3 regions of the Idiomarina sp. genome follow, and region 1 is predicted to be linked to each of the others. Evidence: predicted binding sites of a transcription regulator. Region 1 holds the regulator's gene; each other region holds the start of a gene.

Region 1 (7,331 bases):
ATGGTACAGAGATTCATGGGCAGAGCCCGCGCGTTTGTTAGCACTGATGATATGCAGTCCGTTAGCAAACAAGCTGGGATACAATTGTGCTATCGGTTTGGCATCGGTTAAATCAAGTATCACCAGTTCATCGTATGGCGCATTAGGTAATTCACGTAATAATTCGGTCAGTACGTAGGGTCGTGCCAGCCGATCAAAATCAGCAGACCACGCATTTAACTCAACACCTCCGTAGTCTAGCCACAGGCGCTTAGAGTTAGCAATGCCTATGATCCGCACGTCCATCACCTGGTTGATTCGATCGCGTTGCTGTTTAAACAGTTCTAACCAGGCACTACCAATATTTCCGCGTCCCAACACCAGCACACCTAGACTGCGGCGATAATTGAATAACTGGCTGTGTAAACGATTTAAAAAACGACTATCGAGCTGCTGTTCAAGAATAGCGATAGCCGAATTGCCATGTTCTCCCAGCCCAAACCGACGGACTTTTTGCTCGCTTAGCTGAAGCTTGAAGGTGGTATATTGATCGGTCTCCTGTATGCGGTCACCGACCAGTGCGACCATTGAGTAGCCACGTATTTGGGTCACGGCATTGTCATTATCAATCTGCTCTAACCAACGACTTATATAGTCAAGGTGGTTTTGGTGAAAGACTAAGTACTGATGATGCTTTTCCGGCTCGGTCCAGCTAAATATTGGCTCAAGGTCGAGCTCATCCAATTGATCCACCAGACGTTTATCGTTTAACTCAATTTTAAAAAGCACCACCTCAGATAACGAGGTAAATACCTTGCCGCGGGGCTCAGCATGCTCAAACTGACCAATTCGGGTTTGCTGGTTCTCGACTTTAAGGCTTGAACGAACGGAAATAACCATGCGCTCGCGGTTAACCGGCTGAAATGTTCGCGGATGCAGTACCGGACTGCCCAGGCGAGCTAACTCTTCAGCTTCAGACCAGTCTAACGCTGGCAAGCTGACGACCCGCTCAATTTTGCGGGGATCCGCGGAGTAAACCCCAGCTACATCCTTCCAGATGGTTACTTGTTTTGCGTCGAGCAGGCTACCAACCAGAGTCGCTGAGTAATCACTGCCATTTCGACCCAGGGTCAGGCTTTCACTATTTAACCCACGGGCTATAAAACCAGTGACGATAAACCGAGTGCCTGGGTAGGGAGCAACCCGTTGCAGCAGACCTTCACGCGACACTTGCTCCTGGATTAATGGCTCGGGTGCGTCTTCGGCACAGAGAAAATCCCGGGCATCGATGTGTTCAGCGCGGGTGCCTTGCTTTCTGAGGAGTGCAGCGAGTAAGCGAGCTGACCATAACTCGCCGTACGCTAATAATTCCGCATCACGGCTAATGCTTTCCTCGCCGCGAATAAAGCGTCGAAAACGTTCAAAGTCTGCATTAGATAGTTGGCACAGGGATTGTGCTAAATCGCTACCAAGAAGTTCATTGATAAGTCCTAACTGAAATTTTTCCAGTTGTTCGAGCAGGATTGCGGCAGTATCGCCGGGCTTTTTAGCGGCCGCAATAATAGCTAAAATGCGGTTGGTAGTGTCGCCGGCAGCAGAAACGACAACAACGTCGCTGGCACCAGCGTATTCGGTCACAATTCGAGCGACGCGGCGGTAACAGAAGGCATCGGCAAGACTACTGCCGCCAAATTTATGAACTTGTACGGTATCAGCAGCGGCCTGCACTTGCTCTTGAGTTAGCCCTTCTATTGCCATCAACTACGTCCTCTAAACTACAAATAATTGGTCGTTATGCTGTAAGGCTAAAATATTGTGGCGCAAATGTCAGCAACTTTTAGCCATCTAGACGGATAAAATTTGACGTGGCCAATCCTGTGAGTACAATTCATTATATCTTATAAGGGTTTTTCATACAGCGAGAGAATGCGATGAAGTGGAACGGTGAGTATATTTACCCGTACGCAGAACATGGGCGTAAAAGTCAACAAGTCAAAAAGGTTACGGTATCGATACCAACCCGTGTACTGAAAGTACTGACTGATGAACGAACTCGCCGCCAAGTAAAGAATTTACGCCATGCTACGAACAGTGAACTTCTGTGTGAAGCGTTTTTACATGCGTTTACAGGGCAACCACTACCAACGGATGAAGACCTGGAAAAGTCTAACCCGCACAAAATTCCAAGCGCTGTGCGTGAGGAACTCGAAGCACGCGGGTTACCTATTCCAACGGACGACGAGCTGGATCAGTCCTGATCCAGCATATAGTTTTTGGGCATGTCGATTTTTGCCGCCCCTGATTTGACGGCGGCTTCCGCTACAGCCCGGGCCACGCGCTGACACAGCCGCGGGTCCATGGGCTTAGGAATGATGTAATCAGAGCCAAAGGTAAGGCTGGATTCGCCTGAAGCCTCGAGTACCGAATCGGGAACTTCCTCTTTAGCTAACTGGCGAATCGCTTCGACAGCTGCAACTTTCATTTCGTCAGTGATAGCGGTTGCCCGAACATCAAGTGCGCCCCGGAACATGAACGGGAAGCAGAGCACATTGTTGACCTGATTGGGATAGTCAGAGCGGCCGGTACCAATAATGACATCGTTACGCGCCTGTTTTGCGAGTTCTGGCTTAATTTCCGGATCGGGGTTGGAGCAAGCAAATACGACGGGCTTTTCAGCCATCAGCTTAAGTGTTTCCGGTGATAGCAAGTCAGGACCCGAAACCCCCAGGAATAAATCAGCTCCCTCAATGACTTCCTCTAACGAGCGTTTATCGGTGTTATTCGCAAACAGCATTTTATATTCGTTTAGATCGTCGCGGCGGGTATGAATGACACCTTTTGAGTCCAGCATATAAATGTGTTCGCGCTGAGCGCCGCACTTGATCAACAGTTCCATGCACGCAATAGCCGCGGCGCCTGCTCCCATGCATACGATACGTGCGCTGCGCAATTCTTTACCCTGAATCTCCAGTGCATTTAGCATGCCTGCAGCGGTAACTATTGCCGTGCCATGCTGATCATCATGAAAGATGGGCACGCTACACTTTTCGATTAACGCTTGCTCGATCTCAAAGCACTCTGGTGCCTTTATGTCTTCAAGGTTAATGCCGCCAAAAGAGTCCGCGATATTGGCAACCGTATTGATAAAGTCCTGAGTTGTTCTGTGGGTAACTTCAATGTCGATAGCGTCGAGTCCGGCAAAGCGCTTAAACAATAATGCTTTACCTTCCATTACCGGTTTTGATGCCAGCGGCCCCAAATTACCCAACCCCAGAATCGCAGTGCCATTACTGATAACGGCGACAAGGTTTCCTTTGGCAGTATATTTATAGGCGTTATCTGGATCGTCGGCAATTTCCCGAACGGGTTCGGCAACGCCGGGGCTGTAGGCCAGTGCTAAGTCTTTACTGGAATTTGCAGGTTTGGTTAACTCGACTGAGATTTTTCCCGGAGTGGGATACTGATGATAATCTAACGCTTGTTGGCGAAAGTCAGACATAAAAGCCGGCCTTTTATCTGTGATAATATCGAGCTCTTAGTTTAACGGCTTTTCGTGCAGGAACAAATCTTACCTGCTATACAGAGACTTGTTGGAGCAAGATAACTTTTATCGTGTCTAAAAATACACCGGGTAACTTTTCTTTAACAAAAGGGGCTACGCAGAAGGCGGGCAACAAAAAAGGCGCTTAATAGCGCCTTTTTTTTAAAACTGATAACAAAGCGTTGTTTTCAGCGGTTTTAATCGTCCGGGCTTATTTTTTGCCCAACGTACCAAAACGCTTCTTAAATTTGTCAACGCGACCACCAGTGTCCATTACACGCTGTTTACCAGTGTAGAACGGGTGGCACTCTGAACATACGTCAACCAGCAGATCTTCAGTGCGGGTAGAGCGTGTTTCAAATTTATTACCGCACGAGCAGGTGACGGTAATTGCTTCATACTTAGGATGAATACCTTTTTTCATGGGATAACCTCAATAATGGGCCGCATCGCTATCCGGTCATCGTTATGCCGGACACCATGCGCAAAAAAACATCAATCGTTTGGAGCGCGGCATTCTATGTGATAACAGCTTACTGATCAAGTAAAATATCAGCGCTTGTATTATCTTGAGTAGCGCCACAAAATAGCAAAATGCCGATTGAAAAGCCCCATACACAACGTCAGGTAGAAGTTGCACTGCCGGTGCCACTGCGTAAATCCTTCACTTACCAAATGACCGAGCCTCTCCCTGTTGTAGGCTCGCGGGTTAAAGTGCCGTTTGGTCGTCGAACGTTGATAGGTTTTTATTTAGCACCGTTAGCGAACGCGAAGATTACAGACTATGCCCTGAAAGATGTCAACGAGGTGCTCGATCAGCAACCGTTGTGGGCTGATGATATTTGGCAGTTAATTTGTTGGGCAGCTGACTACTATCACCACAGCCTTGGTGAAGTTGCCGCTAATGCGTTGCCGACACTGTTGCGCAAAGGCGCGGCTGCCAGCTATCCGCCGGTTGAATATATTGCCTTGACGAAGGTGGGCGCCGAGCTCGACAGCGAGCAAATGAAGCGCGCACAAAAGCAACAAGCGTTAATTCACTTGCTGCAGCCGGGTCCGCAGCCGCGAAGTGTTGTAAAGGCAGCAGATATTAGTTCCACCGTGATAAAGGCTGCAGAAGAAAAAGGTTGGGTAGAGCGGCAACAACGCGTTCCCGCAATAGACGAGACCCCCTGGCAGCTGGACTCAGATAACCAGCCACTGACGTTGAACCAACAGCAAGCCATTGCGGTGACAACGATCAACCAGCAACAGAAACATGCCGCAATGTTACTGCAGGGCATTACCGGTAGCGGTAAAACAGAAGTTTATTTGCAGGCAATGACACCTGTGCTTAAACGCGGCCAGCAAGTGTTGGTTTTGGTTCCAGAGATTGGTTTAACGCCACAAACGCTGCGTCGTTTTCAGCAGCGCTTTGACGTACCGATTGTTATGCTGCATTCAGCATTGAATGATAGTGAACGCTTACAAGCATGGTTGGATAGCCAAACTGGTAAGGCCGCTATCATAATCGGCACCCGTTCTGCGGTATTCACCCCGTGTAAAGATCTTGGCTTGATTATTATCGATGAGGAACATGACTTGTCCTTTAAACAGCAGGACGGTTTTCGTTACCATGCCAGAGATATTGCAATTAAACGGGCTCAATTGCTGGATATCCCGATTGTTATGGGTACTGCAACGCCCTCTCTGGAAACGCTGAACAACGCGGTAAGCCAGCGTTTTCATTGGTTAAAGCTGGATCAACGAGCTGGTGGCGCAGAGCAGGTAAAACACCAGCTGCTGGATATCAAAGGGCAGAAAGTTGTAGCCGGTATTTCTGAGCCGCTCGAGCAGCAAATTGCTGATGAGCTGAGTAAGGGCAACCAAGTTCTTTTGTTTTTAAACCGGCGTGGCTTTGCACCCGCACTTATGTGTCACGAGTGTGGCTGGATAGCGCAATGCCAGCGTTGTGATGCCTACTATACGGTACACAAAAGCCTCTACCAGCTACATTGTCATCACTGTGGCTCACAAAGGCCAATTGCTAAACAATGTAATGACTGTGGCTCTTCTCATCTGATGACTCATGGTGTTGGCACGGAACAACTAGAAAATGCATTGCAGCAACGTTTTCCCGATTATGGCGTGTTACGTATCGATCGTGATTCTACCCGTCGTAAGGGTGAACTAGGCAAGCAGTTACAGGCAGCAGCTGATAGTCGTTATCAGATTTTGGTCGGTACCCAAATGCTGGCGAAAGGGCATCACTTTCCCAATGTTACGCTGGTCGCTTTATTAGACGTTGATGGTGCACTCTACAGTGCCGATTTTCGCGCTGCCGAGCGTTTGGCACAACTGTTTACTCAAGTTGCCGGGCGTGCCGGGCGGGCGAAAAAAGCAGGCAAAGTGGTCTTGCAAACTCACCACCCTGAACATGACTTGATCCAGGATCTGTTAAATAATGGCTATCAGGATTTTGCCTTAACGGCGCTTGCAGAGCGCCAGGCTGCTCAACTTCCACCTTATGGGCACATGGGGCTATTTCGGGTAGAGAGTACCGACCGTCTTGCTATCACGACAGCACTTGATCAGCTGGTGCAGCAATTACCCGTTGTTCAGGGAGCGCAAATACTGGGTCCAATGCCGGCATTAATGGAGCGCAAAGCGGGGCGTTACCGTTATCAGCTGTTGGTACACTGCCAAACACGTAAATTACGTTATCAGCTACTCGAACACATGCTACCGCTAATAGACAAACTGCCGAGTTGGCGCAAAGTGCGCTGGTCGTTAGATGTTGACCCACAGGACTTCACATAAGGGCTATAAAGCGAGTAAACTAACACCCTTATCATTCCTTCTTTTTTAATCTATGCACAGGTAGTCGAGTCGATGAAAGAACAACTGGAACAGTTACTTGCTGATGCTATTGGCCAAATAAAAGCCGATGGTGTTTTACCCGCAGATCAAACGGTAAATATTCAGCTCGACCGACCACGAGATAAATCACACGGCGACTTTGCAACTAATTTGGCCTTGATGCTGGCAAAGCCGGCAAAAACAAACCCTCGTCAGCTAGCCGAAACGATTGTTGCAGCGATTCCGCAAAATACGCTGTTAGCGAAAACTGATATCGCCGGACCGGGTTTCATAAACTTTACTATCGCCCAGGATCAGCTCAAGCAACAACTTGAAGCGATGATGACCAGTGATCGTCTGGCAGTAGAGCCCTCGCAGGATAAGCGCACTATTGTTATTGACTACTCGTCGCCGAACTTAGCCAAGGAAATGCACGTCGGACATTTACGTTCTGCCATTATCGGTGATGCAGTGTCCCGCGTTAGTGAGTTCCTGGGTCACACGGTCATTCGTCAGAATCACGTGGGTGACTGGGGTACTCAGTTCGGCATGTTGTTGGCTTACATGGAAGCGCTTGATAACCAGGAAGCGGAATACGAGCTGAGCAATTTGGAAACGTTTTATAAAGCGGCGAAACAGCGTTTTGACGAAAGCCCTGAGTTTGCTGAGCGAGCGCGCGAGCTGGTCGTTAAATTACAGTCTGGAGATGAGTACTGCTTAAAACTCTGGAACCAGTTTATTGATGTGTCGTTAAGCCACTGTCAGGAGGTCTACGACCGCTTAGGTGTTAAATTAACGCGCGCTGACGTGATGGCGGAAAGTGCATACAACGACCGTTTACCGGGAGTTATCGAGCATTTAAAAGAAAAGAACCTGTTGGTTGAAGATCAGGGGGCTCAGTGTGTCTTTTTGGATGAGTTTAAAGGTAAGGAAGGCGATCCGTTACCCATTATCGTGCAAAAGAAAGGCGGCG
Region 2 (7,331 bases), 710 kb from region 1:
TTCCCGTCTATGCTGATAAAGGCTATGATATATTTTTTACTATCATATCGCATCAATTCGACAGAATAATCAGCTAGCCGGAGTAACCATGAGCGACTGGAGTGCATTACTTGCAGAAGAAAAAACCAAGCCGTACTTTAACGAGCTACTGGCAAAGGTAGCAGCCGCACGCCAGCAGACCACCGTATTTCCTAAGCAAGAGGATGTTTTTAACGCGCTAAAACTGACCGCTCCTGATGAGGTAAAGGTGGTTATTCTCGGTCAGGATCCTTATCACGGTCCCGGTCAGGCGCATGGGCTCAGTTTTTCGGTGCCGGATGGCATTAAACTGCCGCCGTCGTTGCGCAATATGCTTAAGGCGATTCAGTTAGATTACCCGGATACTCCGGCACCTGAAAATGGCGATTTAAGCCGTTGGGCAGAGCAGGGCGTGCTGTTGCTGAATACGGTATTAACCGTAGAGCAGGGTAAGGCACATAGCCATGCTAAGTGGGGCTGGGAAAGCTTTACCGATACCGTGATTGCGCGTTTGGCAGACAGCTATGAGAGTATTGTGTTTATGCTCTGGGGGGCGCATGCGCAGAAGAAAGCGGCATTGATTGATGGGAATAAGCATTGCGTGCTAAAAACCGTGCATCCATCACCGTTGTCGGCACATCGGGGCTTTTTCGAGGCGCAGCATTTTCGGAAAGCTAATGAATACTTAATAAAAAGCGGTCAAAATCCCATCAAATGGTAACACGGATGTAACAATTGTCTTTTATTCTGGGGCTCTCTGTGGTATTAAGGTAGTTGTGAATTAATTGTTATAAATTGATTCGCATGCGCTAAAACCATAATTATAAAGAAACTGAGAGGCAAGTATGGATCATTCAGAAGAGCTTCAGAAAGTCAGTGAAAAATCATCTAAGGGACGCGCAGCCAAAAGAAAATGGCGTGAAATAGAACAACTCAAAGAAAAGTATCGGCTGAAGGAAGAACTCGCCGAAATGGATTACTCTTACGACCTCGATCTCGAAGAGCTAGATCTAACGTAACTTGCGCCGAAGGCGCAAGCTACAGAGCCTGACGTAGGTCGCGTCCTGACGCGACGTGGACGTGCGTCAGGACGCACGCTACTTGCGCATTACCGGTAGCATTTGCTTAAGTACCTTAGGTGCACCGGCAGTAATGTTGCCGCTTTGGATATAGTTGTGGCCGCCATCAAGGTCACACACAATGCCGCCTGCTTCGCGGATCATCAATTCGCCGGCCAGCATATCCCAAGGCTTCAAGCCCATCTCGAAGAAACCATCAAAACGACCCGCCGCAACATAGGCTAAGTCAAGTGCTGCCGCGCCTGCACGACGCATGTCGGCACAATGCTCAAACAAGTTATTAAACATTTGCTGATATTCAGGCAGTTTGTGCTTGGCTTTAAACGGGAAACCCGTCGCCAGTAACGCACCTTTAAGCTCAACCTTAGGGTCAATACGTAAACGGCGACCATTTAATTGCGCGCCGGCACCACGCGACGCGGTGAACAGCTCTTCACGCACAGGATCGTAAACCACGCCCTGCTGCACCGAGCCTTTGTGTAATAGCGCAATAGAAATACAAAAATGAGGAATACCGCGCAGATAATTTGTGGTGCCATCGAGCGGGTCGATAACCCATTGAAAGTCATTGTCAGTGCCTTGCTGCTGACCACTTTCTTCGGCAATAATGCCATGCTCCGGGTACGATTTACGAATCGTATCGATAATCGCTTTTTCTGCCGCTCTGTCCATCTCAGAAACCCAGTCGTTAGGGCCCTTAGACGTTGCGTCAATCGGTTGACCTTGGTCAAACTCTTTAATTAAAATCTTGCCGGCTGCACGCGCTGCGCGCACCGCAATGTTTAACATCGGATGCATAATCAAATTACCTGTGCTGTCAAAGAACGCTTTGTGTTTAACAAAAATGTGAATCACAAAAATCTGGTCGCGGATAATACCAGTATTGCGGTATCATGCACAACTTTTATTCAGGCATAGTTTTACGTCATCATGCTAGATTCTATTCGTATAGTACTTGTAAATACCTCGCACACGGGCAATATCGGTTCTGTCGCTCGTGCCATGAAAACCATGGGCTTATCGGAGCTGACGTTAGTTGATCCGGTAAACGCACCCGATAGTCATGCCTCGGCATTAGCAGCGGGGGCGACTGATATTTTAGCTAACGCCACCACGGTTGATACCCTGCAGGAAGCCATCGCCGACTGCGAGTTGGTGCTGGCTACCAGCGCCCGTAACCGCACCCTGGACTGGCCGTTACTTGGCCCACGAGATGCCGCAGCCAAAGTGCTGGCCGAAGCACCTAAACATAAGGTCGCGCTAGTTTTCGGGCGCGAAAACAACGGCCTAACCAACGAAGAGCTACAGTTAAGCCAATACCACCTGCATATTCCGACCAACCCCGATTATGGCTCGTTAAACCTGGCCATGGCAGTACAAACGGTGTGCTATGAATTGCGTATGCAGTTTTTAGAAGCCGAGGAAAACGCACAGCGTTATAGCCACAGTGGCGAGGTTGCTGATTACCCGCGTGGGGAACAGTTAGAACAGTTTTATCAACATCTGGAACAAACGCTGTACGATACGGGCTTTATCGTTAAGCAGCATCCGGGCCAGGTGATGACCAAGTTACGCCGGCTCTTCAACCGCGCACGGCCGGAGGAGAGCGAGATAAACATCCTCCGCGGGATACTGGCGTCTGTCGGTAAGAAATAAAGGCAATTTGTACCGTTGGCACGGCTGTTTGTCGCTTTGCGACGGCGTTTTGCAGCGAGCCTTCGGCCGCTGCGGCTGTTTCGGGGCAAGCCAAAAACGGTAAGGAAAGCACCCCGAGGGTGAGCATTAGCGAACCCACAAAAAGCAGTAACAAGCGAAGCGAGTTGCAATCAGCCTTGCCGAAGGCAAAAACAGCCGTCGCGCAGCGATAAATAGCCGCGAGCGAAGCGAGCATTGAATACTTGACTATTTTAGTCGGGTAAGTAAACTTGTCGCTTAAGCAAAGCGAAGAGGAATACCATCATGCGCCTGACATCCAAAGGCCGTTACGCCGTTACCGCGATGCTCGACGTCGCCATGTTCGCCAAACAGTCCCCGGTGCCGCTGGCGGATATTTCTGAGCGGCAGGGGATTTCGTTATCCTATCTGGAGCAATTATTTGCCCGCCTGCGCAAACGCGGCCTGGTGCACAGCGTGCGCGGTCCCGGCGGTGGTTATCAGCTGGGCAAAACAGCAGATGACATCTCTGTTGGTGCTGTTATCGATGCGGTTGACGAATCCATCGATGCAACCCGCTGTCACGGCAAAGGCAATTGTCAGGGTGGCGAGCGTTGCCTTACGCATTCATTGTGGGAAGGCCTGAGTGATCGCATAGCAGACTTTTTAGATGGTATTACCCTGGCTGAACTGATGGCATCACGCGATGTTGCCGAGGTTGGTGAACGCCAGAATTACGACAAAAGTTCTGATAAAAGTTCTGACAAAATCGAGCTTAACGTCATTTAGTGGATGTCGCACCAGAAAGGAGCTGTGAGCTAGTGAAGTTGCCCATCTATATGGATTATGCGGCCACCACGCCTGTGGATAAGCAGGTCGCTGAAAAAATGATGCAATTTCTGACCGTCGACGGCATATACGCAAACCCGGCGTCGCGTTCGCATCGGTATGGCTGGCAGGCAGAAGAGGCTGTAGATATTGCGCGCCACCAGGTTGCTGACCTAATCAATGCTGACGCCCGCGAAATCGTGTTTACTTCCGGAGCTACCGAATCCGATAATCTCGCCTTAAAAGGCGTCGCACATTTTTTACAGGACAAGGGAAAACACCTGATTACCGTGCGAACCGAGCACAAAGCGGTGCTGGATCCGGCAGAGCAGTTACAAAAAGACGGTTTCGAAGTGACCTATCTGGATGTGCAGGCGGATGGCCGCGTTGATCTTGACGAGCTACGCTCGGCATTGCGTGAAGATACGGTGCTGGTCAGTGTGATGCATGTAAACAACGAAATTGGCGTGATTCAGGATATCAACGCCATTGGCGAACTTTGTCGTGATAATGGCACCTTGTTGCATGTCGACGCCGCCCAGAGCACCGGCAAACTGCCGCTGGACATGGCAGTACTACCGGTAGACCTATTATCAATTTCTGCCCACAAAATGTATGGTCCCAAAGGCATTGGCGCACTCTATGTGCGGCGCCAACCGCGGGTACGCTTACTGGCACAAATGCATGGCGGTGGGCATGAACGAGGTATGCGTTCTGGTACGCTGGCAACTCATCAAATTGTTGGCCTGGGTGAAGCAGCAGAGGTTGCAGCAGGCCGTCTGCAAGCAGATGCCGAGCGCTTTGAAAACCTACGCACAAAGTTCCTGCAACCGCTGTTAGCGCAAGATGGCATTGCGCTAAACGGTAGCGACCAATTCCGCGTACCGCATATTATCAATCTGAGTTTTGCTGGTGTCGAAGGTGAAATCTTACTGATGTCGCTGAAAGATTTGGCGATTTCTTCTGGTTCTGCCTGTACCTCAGCAAGTGTCGAACCATCCTATGTACTGCGCGCACTGGGCTTACCGGATGAGCTAGCCCACGCATCTCTGCGCTTCAGCTTCGGCCGCGAGACGACGGAAGCAGAAGTCGAGCACGCGGCGCAGCATATTCTGGATGTTTACAGCGCTCTGCGGAGATAACGCTAGGCGCACTTATTTCACGGCTTGGGCGCTTCGCGCGGTTTAGGCTCGCTGCGCTCGCGGGGTAGGTGCTTTGCCCGTTAAACCGCGAGCGTAGCGAGGCCAAATCAGCGCAGCTCTATACCGCGAGCGCGCAGCGCGAGCCTATTTAAGCAGTCCCGAAAACGTCTTGCGGAATTTAGCCAGTTTCGGCGAAATCACCGCCTGGCAATACGGATTCTCAGGGTTGCGGGCGAAGTAATTCTCGTGGTAATCCTCAGCCAGATAAAATTTACCCAGTGGCGATACTTCCGTCACAATAGGTGCCGCAAACGCATCTTCCGCTTCCAGTTCAGCAATGATTTGCTCCGCCTGCTGCTTTTGCTCGTCGCTATGATAGAAAATCGAGGTGCGATATTGCGTACCAACGTCGTTGCCCTGACGGTTGACCTGAGTTGGATCATGCAGGGTAAAGAAGATTTCTAAAATTTGACGGTAAGAAATTATCTCAGGGTTGTACGTCAACTGTGCCACTTCTGCATGTCCGGTATCGCCACGGCAAACCTGTTCGTAAGTCGGATTTTCGGTGTGTCCGCCGGTATAGCCGGACTGAACCTTTTCAACGCCTTTGACTTGTAAAAACGCCGACTCCACGCACCAAAAACAGCCACCACCTAAAGTTGCCTGTGCCAGATTGTTTGACATTAAAGATACTCCTTTCGTATTTTAGACGTCTAAATGGCTATATGTTTTTGCATCCTAACGTAGAATTTCTACAAAAACAATTAAAGGTTATTCGATTTTTTAGCGAATCTCCCGTATAATTCGCGCGGAAATTTTAATCACTTAGTTAATACCCTTTTTGGAGTAAAATAGATGGCTTTAGAGCGCACTTTATCAATCATCAAGCCCGACGCAGTTGCTAAAAACTTAGTTGGTGCTATTTACAATCGTTTCGAAACCTCAGGTCTGCGCATTGTCGCAGCAAAAATGATGCACTTGAGCAAAGAACAGGCAGAAGGCTTTTACGCTGAGCACAAAGAACGTCCTTTCTTTGGTGCATTAGTTGAATTCATGACTTCTGGTCCAATCGTTGTACAAGTTCTGGAAGGCGAAAACGCAGTATTGAAGAACCGTGAAATCATGGGTGCAACTAACCCAGCTGAAGCACTGGCGGGAACTCTGCGTGCAGACTATGCTGAAACTATCGACGAAAATGCGGTACACGGTTCTGATGCAGTAGAATCTGCAGCGCGCGAAATCGCATACTTCTTCAGCGATGAAGAAATCTGCCCACGTACACGCTAATTTAGGCTTCGCGGGATAGCCGCTTCGCCGGAATAGGCGCTGCGCGCGGTGTAGGCTCGTGCTTCGCACTCGCGGTATACCGGCCGAAGGCCCTAAACCGCGAGCGCAGCGAGCCTACACCGGCCAAAGGCCCTAAACCACGCGCAGCGCTTACACCGCGAGTGCGCAGCACGAGCCCAAGCCGCCGCAGGCCTGAACCGCGAGCGTAGCGAGCCAAAACAGGAGTTTTATGACCAACGCCATCGACAAAAAAGTGAACTTGCTTAACCTCAATCGCGAAGGCCTTCGAGAGTTCTTCAGCGAGCTGGGGGAAAAACCATTTCGTGCCGACCAGGTGATGAAGTGGCTTTATCATTTTTGTGTTGATGACTTTGATGAGATGACCAATCTCAACAAAAAGTTGCGCGAAAAACTCAAGCAGGTAGCTGAAATCCGCGCGCCGGAAGTGCGTACCCAGCAACAATCTTCGGATGGCACCATCAAATTCGCGATGACCTTATTCGATGGTCAGGACGTAGAAACGGTGTGGATCCCGGAGCGCGACCGAGCCACTTTATGCGTGTCTTCGCAGGTTGGCTGCGCGTTAGAATGTACCTTCTGTTCAACCGGAGCGCAGGGCTTTAACCGCAATCTGAACGTTGCTGAAATAATCGGTCAGGTTTGGCGGGTTAACCAATTACTGGGCGCCTACGGTAAAACCGGTATTAAACCGGTCACTAACGTGGTCATGATGGGCATGGGTGAACCCCTGCTTAACATGAATAACGTAGTACCGGCTATGGAACTCATGCTGGATGACTATGGCTTCGGCCTGTCGAAGCGTCGGGTTACTCTCAGTACCTCAGGCGTTGTCCCGGCATTAGACAAGCTCGCTGAACAAATCGACGTAATGCTGGCGATTTCACTGCATGCGCCAGACGATGAATTGCGCAACGAAATTGTACCCATCAATAAAAAGTACAATATCGAGCAGTTCCTGGCCTCAAGTCGCCGCTATGTCGAGCAGTCAAAAGCGCAACACAAAGTGACCGTTGAGTACGTGATGCTGGATCATGTTAATGATTCTACAGATCAAGCACACGCTTTGGCAAAAACGCTAAAAGACACGCCAAGTAAAATTAACTTAATTCCGTTTAACCCATTCCCGGGTTCCGATTACGGGCGCTCCAGTAACTCGCGCATCGACCGGTTTGCAAAAGTGTTAATGGAATATGGCTTCGTCGTTATGGTCAGGAAGACCCGCGGCGATGATATTGATGCAGCCTGCGGTCAGCTAGTCGGTGACGTAATCGACCGCACCAAACGCATCTTAAAAAGGCAACAA
Region 3 (7,331 bases), 310 kb from region 1:
TGCAAATACCGCTGCCCATCTGCCTGGCTACCAAACACGCCGGTGCAATCAATAACGATATCGACGGCGTGTTCAGCCCAGTCAATGGCTTCTATTTCGGTCTCGTGAGTTAGCGCAATGCTATCGCCGGCTACGGTTAATATCTCGCCTGCGTCTGCTACCGGAAACTTAAAGCGGCCATGACTGGAGTCGTATTTTAATAAGTGCGCCATCGATTCTGCCGGCGCCGGCTCATTAATCAGCACGACACTGAAGCTCTCACGATAATTATTCTCGTAAAGCGCACGCAAGCAACTACGCCCGATGCGACCAAAGCCATTAATAGCAATGCGTACGCTCACATCTTACCCCAGCATTTTTTGTGCGTGTTCAAGAGCTGCTTCAACGGTAATGTTAAAGTGTTTATATAAATCGGCAGCCGGCGCGGACTCACCAAAACTATTCATACCTACAACAGCACCATTTAGGCCAACATATTTATACCAGTAATCAGCAATACCCGCTTCGATCGCAATGCGACGGCTAACCGCAGCAGGCAGCACCTGCTCTTTGTATTCCGCACTTTGCTGGTCAAATACGTCAGTCGATGGCATCGATACTACGCGAACCTTATGACCTTTGTCGATTAACTGTGCCGCTGCCTGCACCGCAATATCAACCTCAGAGCCGGTCGCAATCAAGAGCAGTTCAGGTGTTCCTGAACAATCTTTTAATACATAGCCACCTTTGCTGATGTCATTCAATTGTTGCTCATCACGTTCCTGTTGTGGCATCCCCTGGCGACTGAATACCAATGCTGTTGGTGCGTGGTTACTACTAATCGCATTACCCCATGCAACAGCCGTTTCGACCGCGTCACAAGGGCGCCAGCAATTCAGGTTTGGGGTTAAACGCAGGTTTGCCATTTGTTCTACCGGCTGGTGCGTTGGGCCATCTTCACCCAGACCAATCGAATCATGCGTGTAAACAAAAATCGATGGCTGCTTCATTAATGCCGCCATACGAACAGCATTACGTGCATATTCCATAAACATAAGGAAGGTTGCACCATACGGCTTAAAGCCGCCGTGCAGTGTGATGCCGTTCATAATTGCCGACATCGCAAACTCACGCACACCGTAGTAAACATAGTTACCACTCGCATCATCAGCCGTAACCCCTTTAGCGCCGTCCCACAAAGTCAGGTTTGAGCCGGCTAAATCGGCGGAGCCACCTAACAACTCAGTTAGTTTAGGTGCAAACTCATTCAGCGTATTTAATGACGCTTTGCGCGTTGCCGGATGGTCGGGGTTATCTTGTAGTTGCTTCGCATAAGCCGCAACGTGCTGCTGAAAATCTTCCGGCAACTCGCCATTTAGGCGTCGCTTTAATTCTGCTGCCAGCTGGGGAAACTCTTGTTCGTAGGCAACCCAACGCTTATTCCAGCTAGCTTCAATTGCATCGCCGCGATCTTTCGCAGACCACTGTTGATAAACATCATCAGGAACTTCAAACGGTCCATAGTTCCAACCGAGCTGGTCGCGCGTGGCGGCAATTTCGTCATCGCCTAATGGTGCACCGTGGCAGCTCTCTGAACCTTGTTTATTGGGGGAGCCAAAACCGATAACGGTTTTGCAAATAATCAATGTTGGCTGAGAAGTGTTTGCCTGAGCCTTGTCTATTGCGTCGGCAACAGCTGCGGCGTCATGGCCGTCAACGTCGCGGATAACTTGCCAGTTATAAGACTCGAAACGCTTGGCGGTATCATCGGTAAACCAACCTTCGACTTCGCCGTCAATGGAGATACCGTTATCATCGTAAAACGCGATTAGTTTACCCAGTCCCAGCGTACCTGCTAACGAGCAGGCCTCGTGAGAAATGCCTTCCATTAAGCAGCCATCACCTAAAAAGGTATAGGTGTGATGGTTTACAATGTCATGTCCGTCACGGTTAAATTGTGCAGCCAGCGTTTTTTCGGCTAACGCCATGCCGATGGCGTTGGCAATGCCCTGACCTAGGGGACCGGTGGTGGTCTCAACACCCGGTGTGTAACCATACTCGGGGTGACCGGGAGTCTTAGAATGTAACTGACGGAATTGCTTTAAATCATCGATACTCAGGTCATAACCACTAAGGTGCAGCAACGAGTAAATCAGCATCGAGCCATGGCCGTTAGACAACACAAAGCGATCACGATCGGCCCAGTTAGGGTTGTTGGGGTTATGTTTTAGATAATCACGCCACAGTACTTCGGCAATATCAGCCATACCCATGGGCGCACCCGGGTGACCTGACTTAGCTTTTTGTACCGCATCCATGCTGAGTGCACGAATGGCGTTGGCGAGATGACGACGATCAGACATGAAAAACCCCCAAAAGGTGACAAGCAAACGTTTGAGCGCGTATTGTCCACATTTCGGGGGTTACAAGCAAATTTAATGCGTTTTTTATGAACAGATAGTGTGAACCAAAAGCCGATCAAATATCGGCTTTCAACTGCTCTGCTTTATCCGTTTGCTCCCATGGGAATTCATCACGACCGAAGTGACCATAAGCTGATGTTGCGCGATAAATGGGGCGCTCTAAATCCAGCATTTTTATTAGTCCATAAGGGCGCAGATCGAAATGTCGGCGCACCAGCGCAATCAGCGATTCCTCGTCATGGCGTGAGGTGCCAAAGGTATCAATGCTAATAGAGGTTGGTTCGGCTACACCAATTGCGTACGAAACCTGAATTTCACATCGTTCAGCCAACCCGGCAGCAACCAGGTTTTTGGCAACGTAACGCGCCGCGTAGGCAGCGCTGCGGTCAACTTTAGACGGATCCTTACCCGAGAACGCGCCACCACCATGACGTGCCATACCGCCGTAAGTATCAACAATGATTTTACGTCCTGTCAGGCCACAGTCGCCCATAGGGCCGCCGATAACAAAGCGCCCGGTTGGGTTGATATGAAACTTGGTGTCTTTACTGACCCACTGCTGCGGCAGAACCGGTTTGATAATTTCTTCCATCACAGCTTCTTTTAACTGCGCCTGAGAGATATCTTCATGGTGCTGCGTTGATAACACCACCGTGTCGATCGCAACAGGCTTGCCGTTCTCATAAACAAAGGTTAACTGGCTTTTAGCATCCGGTCGTAACCACGGCAAAGTGCCGTCTTTGCGCACCTGAGACTGGCGTTGTACCACTCGATGAGCATAGGTAATCGGCGCCGGCATCAACACCGACGTTTCATTTGAAGCGTAACCAAACATCAAGCCCTGATCACCGGCACCCTGCTCTTCAGGGTGGTCTCGATCAACACCTTGGTTGATATCCGTGCTTTGTTTACCAATGGCGTTTAATACCGCGCACGAATTAGCATCAAAACCCATGTCTGAATGCACATAACCTACGTCTTTGATGGTATTTCGGGTAAGCTCCTCGATATCAACCCAGGCATTGGTTGATATTTCGCCGCCTACCAGCACCATGCCCGTTTTAACGTATGTTTCACAGGCAACCCGAGCACGAGGATCATCGGTAAGAATTGCATCCAAAACGGCATCAGAAATTTGATCCGCAATTTTGTCCGGATGTCCCTCAGAAACAGACTCTGAAGTAAACAGGTGACGTGACATATGCCCTTCATTCCTTTATTTTGATTAAAGCTAATAGTACTAAGATGCTAATGTAACCGATCAGTAAAACTTTTTCTACTTCTGGACGTCTAAAAGTCCACTACACAAGAGAAGAATTGATGCGAATTCCGCGACTATTTCATCCGGGCAACCTTGCTGTTGGTGATCAGGTTAAACTTTCAGCCGATGCATTTCAGCACAGCGTAAAGGCGCTGCGGATGAGCAACGAACAGCCGGTATGCCTGTTTAATGGCGATGGCAATGATTATCAGGCTGAATTGCTGGAGGCCGATAAACGCAGTGCATCGGCGCGTGTTGTTGCGGTAGAGAGTAACGACTCTGAGTCAACAGTAAGTGTTCACTTAGGCCAGGTAATCTCACGCGGTGACCGGATGGATTTTGCCTTACAAAAATCCGTTGAGCTGGGCGTTGCGGAGATCACCCCGCTGTTTAGCGACCGTTGCGGCGTTAAGCTTACCGGTGAGCGACTAGAGAAGAAACAGCAACAATGGCAAAAGGTCGTCATCTCCGCATGTGAACAGTGTGGCAGAAGCCGTGTACCGGTGGTGCACGCAGCTCAGACGGTGGCAAACTTTGTGCAGCAAGTTACCGCCGATTTAAAACTGACACTCGACCCTTATGCGCCGCTACCACTGCGCCAACTAACCGGTGCTGACCAGCCAGCGTCAGTTGCCTTGCTGATTGGGCCCGAGGGTGGTTTTACTGAAGCAGAAGTCGATTTAGCCAAACGCGGCCAGTTTAAACCGATACGAATAGGCCCGCGTATTTTAAGAACCGAAACGGCAGCGTTGACCGCGCTAAGTGTTATCCAATATGAATTAGGTGACCTGGCCTAACGAACTTTGCATTAAAAGGATACTGTAATGAGAAAGCTTGCCATGGTGATGGATCCCATTGCGGACGTTAAAACCGTTAAAGATACCAGTTTTCGTTTGTTGTTGGAGGCTCAGACACAGGGCTACCAATGTTATTACGTCGAGATGGGCGACCTACTCATCGACAATGGCACACCCTATGCCGTTACCCGCAAAGTTAAGGTGACTGACCAAGTTACTGACTTTTATCAGCTGGGTGAAGACGAGCGTGTCCGGCTTGGTGATTTCGACGTTATTATGATGCGCAAAGATCCCCCTTTCGACAGCGAGTTTTTATATGCCACACATATGTTTTCGCTGGCAGAACGCGACGGTGCGCTGGTCGTAAATAATCCACAAAGCTTGCGCGATTGTAACGAGAAACTTTATACCAGCTGGTTTGCTGAACACATCGCTGACACTCTGGTAAGCGCAAACAGCGACGTGCTGCGTGAATTTCATAAAACCCATGGTGAGGTTATTATGAAACCGCTTGATGGCATGGGTGGAGCGTCGATATTCAAAGTCGGCCGTGACGGCTCTAACCTGGGCGTTATTATCGAGACGTTAACGCAAAAAGGCACGCGTTACGCGATGGCACAGAAGTACCTGCCAGCCATCAAGGACGGCGATAAGCGTATTTTGATTGTGGACGGTGAACCCATGCCCTATGCCCTGGCTCGCGTACCATCGGCTGGCGAAACACGGGGTAATTTAGCCGCAGGCGGTAGTGGTCGCCCGCAGCCGCTGTCAGAATCAGACTGGGCAATCGCGCGGGCGATAGGACCCACGCTAAAAGCTAAAGGGTTAATGTTGGTTGGGCTGGATGTTATCGGAGACAAGGTCACAGAGATAAACGTAACCAGCCCCACCTGTATGCGCGAGATTGAAGCGGCCTATGACATAAACATCGCCGCCAGGCTATTTGCAGCCATCGATGAAAAACTAGCGAATAAGCATTGAAATTATTGCCATCGTACCGATATTTAAACTATCGAATGTTAAGGAGTCACCGATGGAAAGCTTACAGAATCACTTTTTAATTGCTACGCCAACAATGGATGACCCGTTGTTTAAGCGCAGCGTGACGTATATCTGCGAGCATAACGAGGACGGTGCGATGGGGCTGATTATTAATCAACCTGCCAATCTGAATGTCGATAGTTTGTTAGATAAGCTCGAAATTATTTATCCCGATGCAACTGCATCTCTTCAGGGCCCGGTTTATCAGGGTGGTCCTGTAGGTCAAGAGCGAGGCTTCGTCATCCATCCGCCCCAGGAAAACTGGCGCAGCAGCCTTAAGTTAAGTGATGACATCATGGTTACTACCTCGCGGGATATTTTAGAAGCACTGGGTTCATCAGCAGCGCCGTTAAAATTTCTCCTGACACTGGGATACGCAGGTTGGGAGGCCGGCCAATTGGAAAAAGAACTGGCAGAAAACGCCTGGCTTTCTATCCCTGCCGACCCCGATATTATTTTTAACACGCCGGTAAAAGACCGCTGGCAAAAAGCCACTGAAAAACTCGGTTTCGATGTCTGGCAACTTGGACCGGACGTAGGCCACGCATGACCTTGCTGGGTTTCGACTTTGGCACCAAAAGTATTGGCATCGCGGTGGGTCAAACCGTGACTGGCACGGCTTCGGTACTTACCGCAATAAAAGCCAAAGAAGGCATTCCGGACTGGACTGTTATAGAAAAACTGCTTAAGGAGTGGCAGCCACAACAGTTAGTGGTGGGATTGCCGCTGAACATGGATGGGTCAGAGCAGCCATTAACAGCCCGCGCACGTAAATTTGGCAACCGATTACACGGGCGCTTTGGTTTACCTGTAAAGTTTCAGGACGAACGACTAACCTCGACAGCGGCACGAGAGCAACTGTTCGATCGTGGCGGCTTTCGCAATTTGGACAAGGGAAAAGTCGACAGTACCGCCGCACTATTGATCGTTGAGGACTACCTAAATCAACTTAATGACTAATACGACTGGTGTCTAATTGACGTCATGTTGGTTAATCTTTAATATTTCGTTATAGTATCGCCTATAACTTTTGGAAGGAGTAACCTCGTGTTTGGTAATGAAGAACCTTACACCTTAACGGGCAATACCATCATGCTGAAAGACGAGAACAAAAAACTGTTACTCGTTACCAATGAGCGGTACAAAAATATCTTAGTAACACGCTCCGGCGTGGAGATGTCTGACTGGGGTCAGGAGCGTCGCCCCGGCGTTAAGATCGTCTCGCTACAAGAATTGTTCAAACGCGATAAGACTTACTTCTTTGTCCGTGCCGGTGGCGTAGAATATCAAATCGATTTGAAGTTTGAAGAAAGCCCCATTACCGAAATGAAGTTCTAATCACGATGCGTTTTGGCCAGTCCTGCTTAATGTTTAACGGATTGGCCACAGCGCTGTTTGTTGTTTTCTGCCTCGTTGCGGTCAGTGCCAAGGCCCAACAGCTCGTCTTTGAACGTAGCCAACTCCCTGACAGCGACGACACAAACTTTTCATATACCTGGCAACCCTCTAACAGCCAACCCAGAACGCTCCAGTTTGAAGTTAATCAGACAGAGTTCCTGGCTCCGTTTAAGCGTTTCAGAAACTACAACAAAAAGCGCGCAAACCGCGAATTATTTCAACAGCTTAATCGCTACATTCGGCAACAAAACTGGCGCGGTGTGGAAGTTAGTCTAGCACCACGAGAGCAACAATTAAGCATTAACGTTCGCGAAGCTCGCGATAGCCAACAGCAACAGCGCTATCGACAACAAGCAGAACGCCTTCGCCAATATTACCGACAGCGTTGGCAAGATTACTTACAAAGCAATTACTACCGCCACCTAACCCTGC

What was found. The regulator MetJ, encoded in region 1, represses methionine synthesis genes. The targets are predictions, from matches to a motif close to TAGACGTCTAGACGTCTA.
Region 2: the regulator MetJ is predicted to act here: its motif matches at 5,427-5,444, upstream of msrA (peptide-methionine (S)-S-oxide reductase MsrA).
Region 3: the regulator MetJ is predicted to act here: its motif matches at 3,686-3,703, upstream of metK (methionine adenosyltransferase).

Annotation. Positions count from the first base shown of each region.
Region 1 covers NZ_CP080268.1:2,122,931-2,130,261, reverse strand. The annotation lists gene metL (bifunctional aspartate kinase/homoserine dehydrogenase II) at 1-1,737, opposite strand, end outside; gene metJ (met regulon transcriptional regulator MetJ) at 1,911-2,237, shown strand; gene KZ771_RS10295 (malic enzyme-like NAD(P)-binding protein) at 2,228-3,478, opposite strand; gene rpmE (50S ribosomal protein L31) at 3,732-3,944, opposite strand; gene priA (primosomal protein N') at 4,115-6,319, shown strand; gene argS (arginine--tRNA ligase) at 6,392-7,331, shown strand, end outside.
Region 2 covers NZ_CP080268.1:2,827,957-2,835,287, forward strand. The annotation lists gene ung (uracil-DNA glycosylase) at 56-739, shown strand; gene KZ771_RS13715 (DUF3545 family protein) at 864-1,037, shown strand; gene suhB (inositol-1-monophosphatase) at 1,116-1,895, opposite strand; gene trmJ (tRNA (cytosine(32)/uridine(32)-2'-O)-methyltransferase TrmJ) at 2,028-2,753, shown strand; gene iscR (Fe-S cluster assembly transcriptional regulator IscR) at 3,057-3,539, shown strand; gene KZ771_RS13735 (IscS subfamily cysteine desulfurase) at 3,572-4,720, shown strand; gene msrA (peptide-methionine (S)-S-oxide reductase MsrA) at 4,865-5,404, opposite strand; gene ndk (nucleoside-diphosphate kinase) at 5,576-6,007, shown strand; gene KZ771_RS13750 (bifunctional tRNA (adenosine(37)-C2)-methyltransferase TrmG/ribosomal RNA large subunit methyltransferase RlmN) at 6,237-7,331, shown strand, end outside.
Region 3 covers NZ_CP080268.1:1,816,993-1,824,323, forward strand. The annotation lists gene epd (erythrose-4-phosphate dehydrogenase) at 1-341, opposite strand, end outside; gene tkt (transketolase) at 345-2,342, opposite strand; gene metK (methionine adenosyltransferase) at 2,458-3,603, opposite strand; gene KZ771_RS08820 (16S rRNA (uracil(1498)-N(3))-methyltransferase) at 3,723-4,460, shown strand; gene gshB (glutathione synthase) at 4,488-5,441, shown strand; gene KZ771_RS08830 (YqgE/AlgH family protein) at 5,494-6,051, shown strand; gene ruvX (Holliday junction resolvase RuvX) at 6,048-6,461, shown strand; gene KZ771_RS08840 (hypothetical protein) at 6,549-6,839, shown strand; gene KZ771_RS08845 (hypothetical protein) at 6,845-7,331, shown strand, end outside.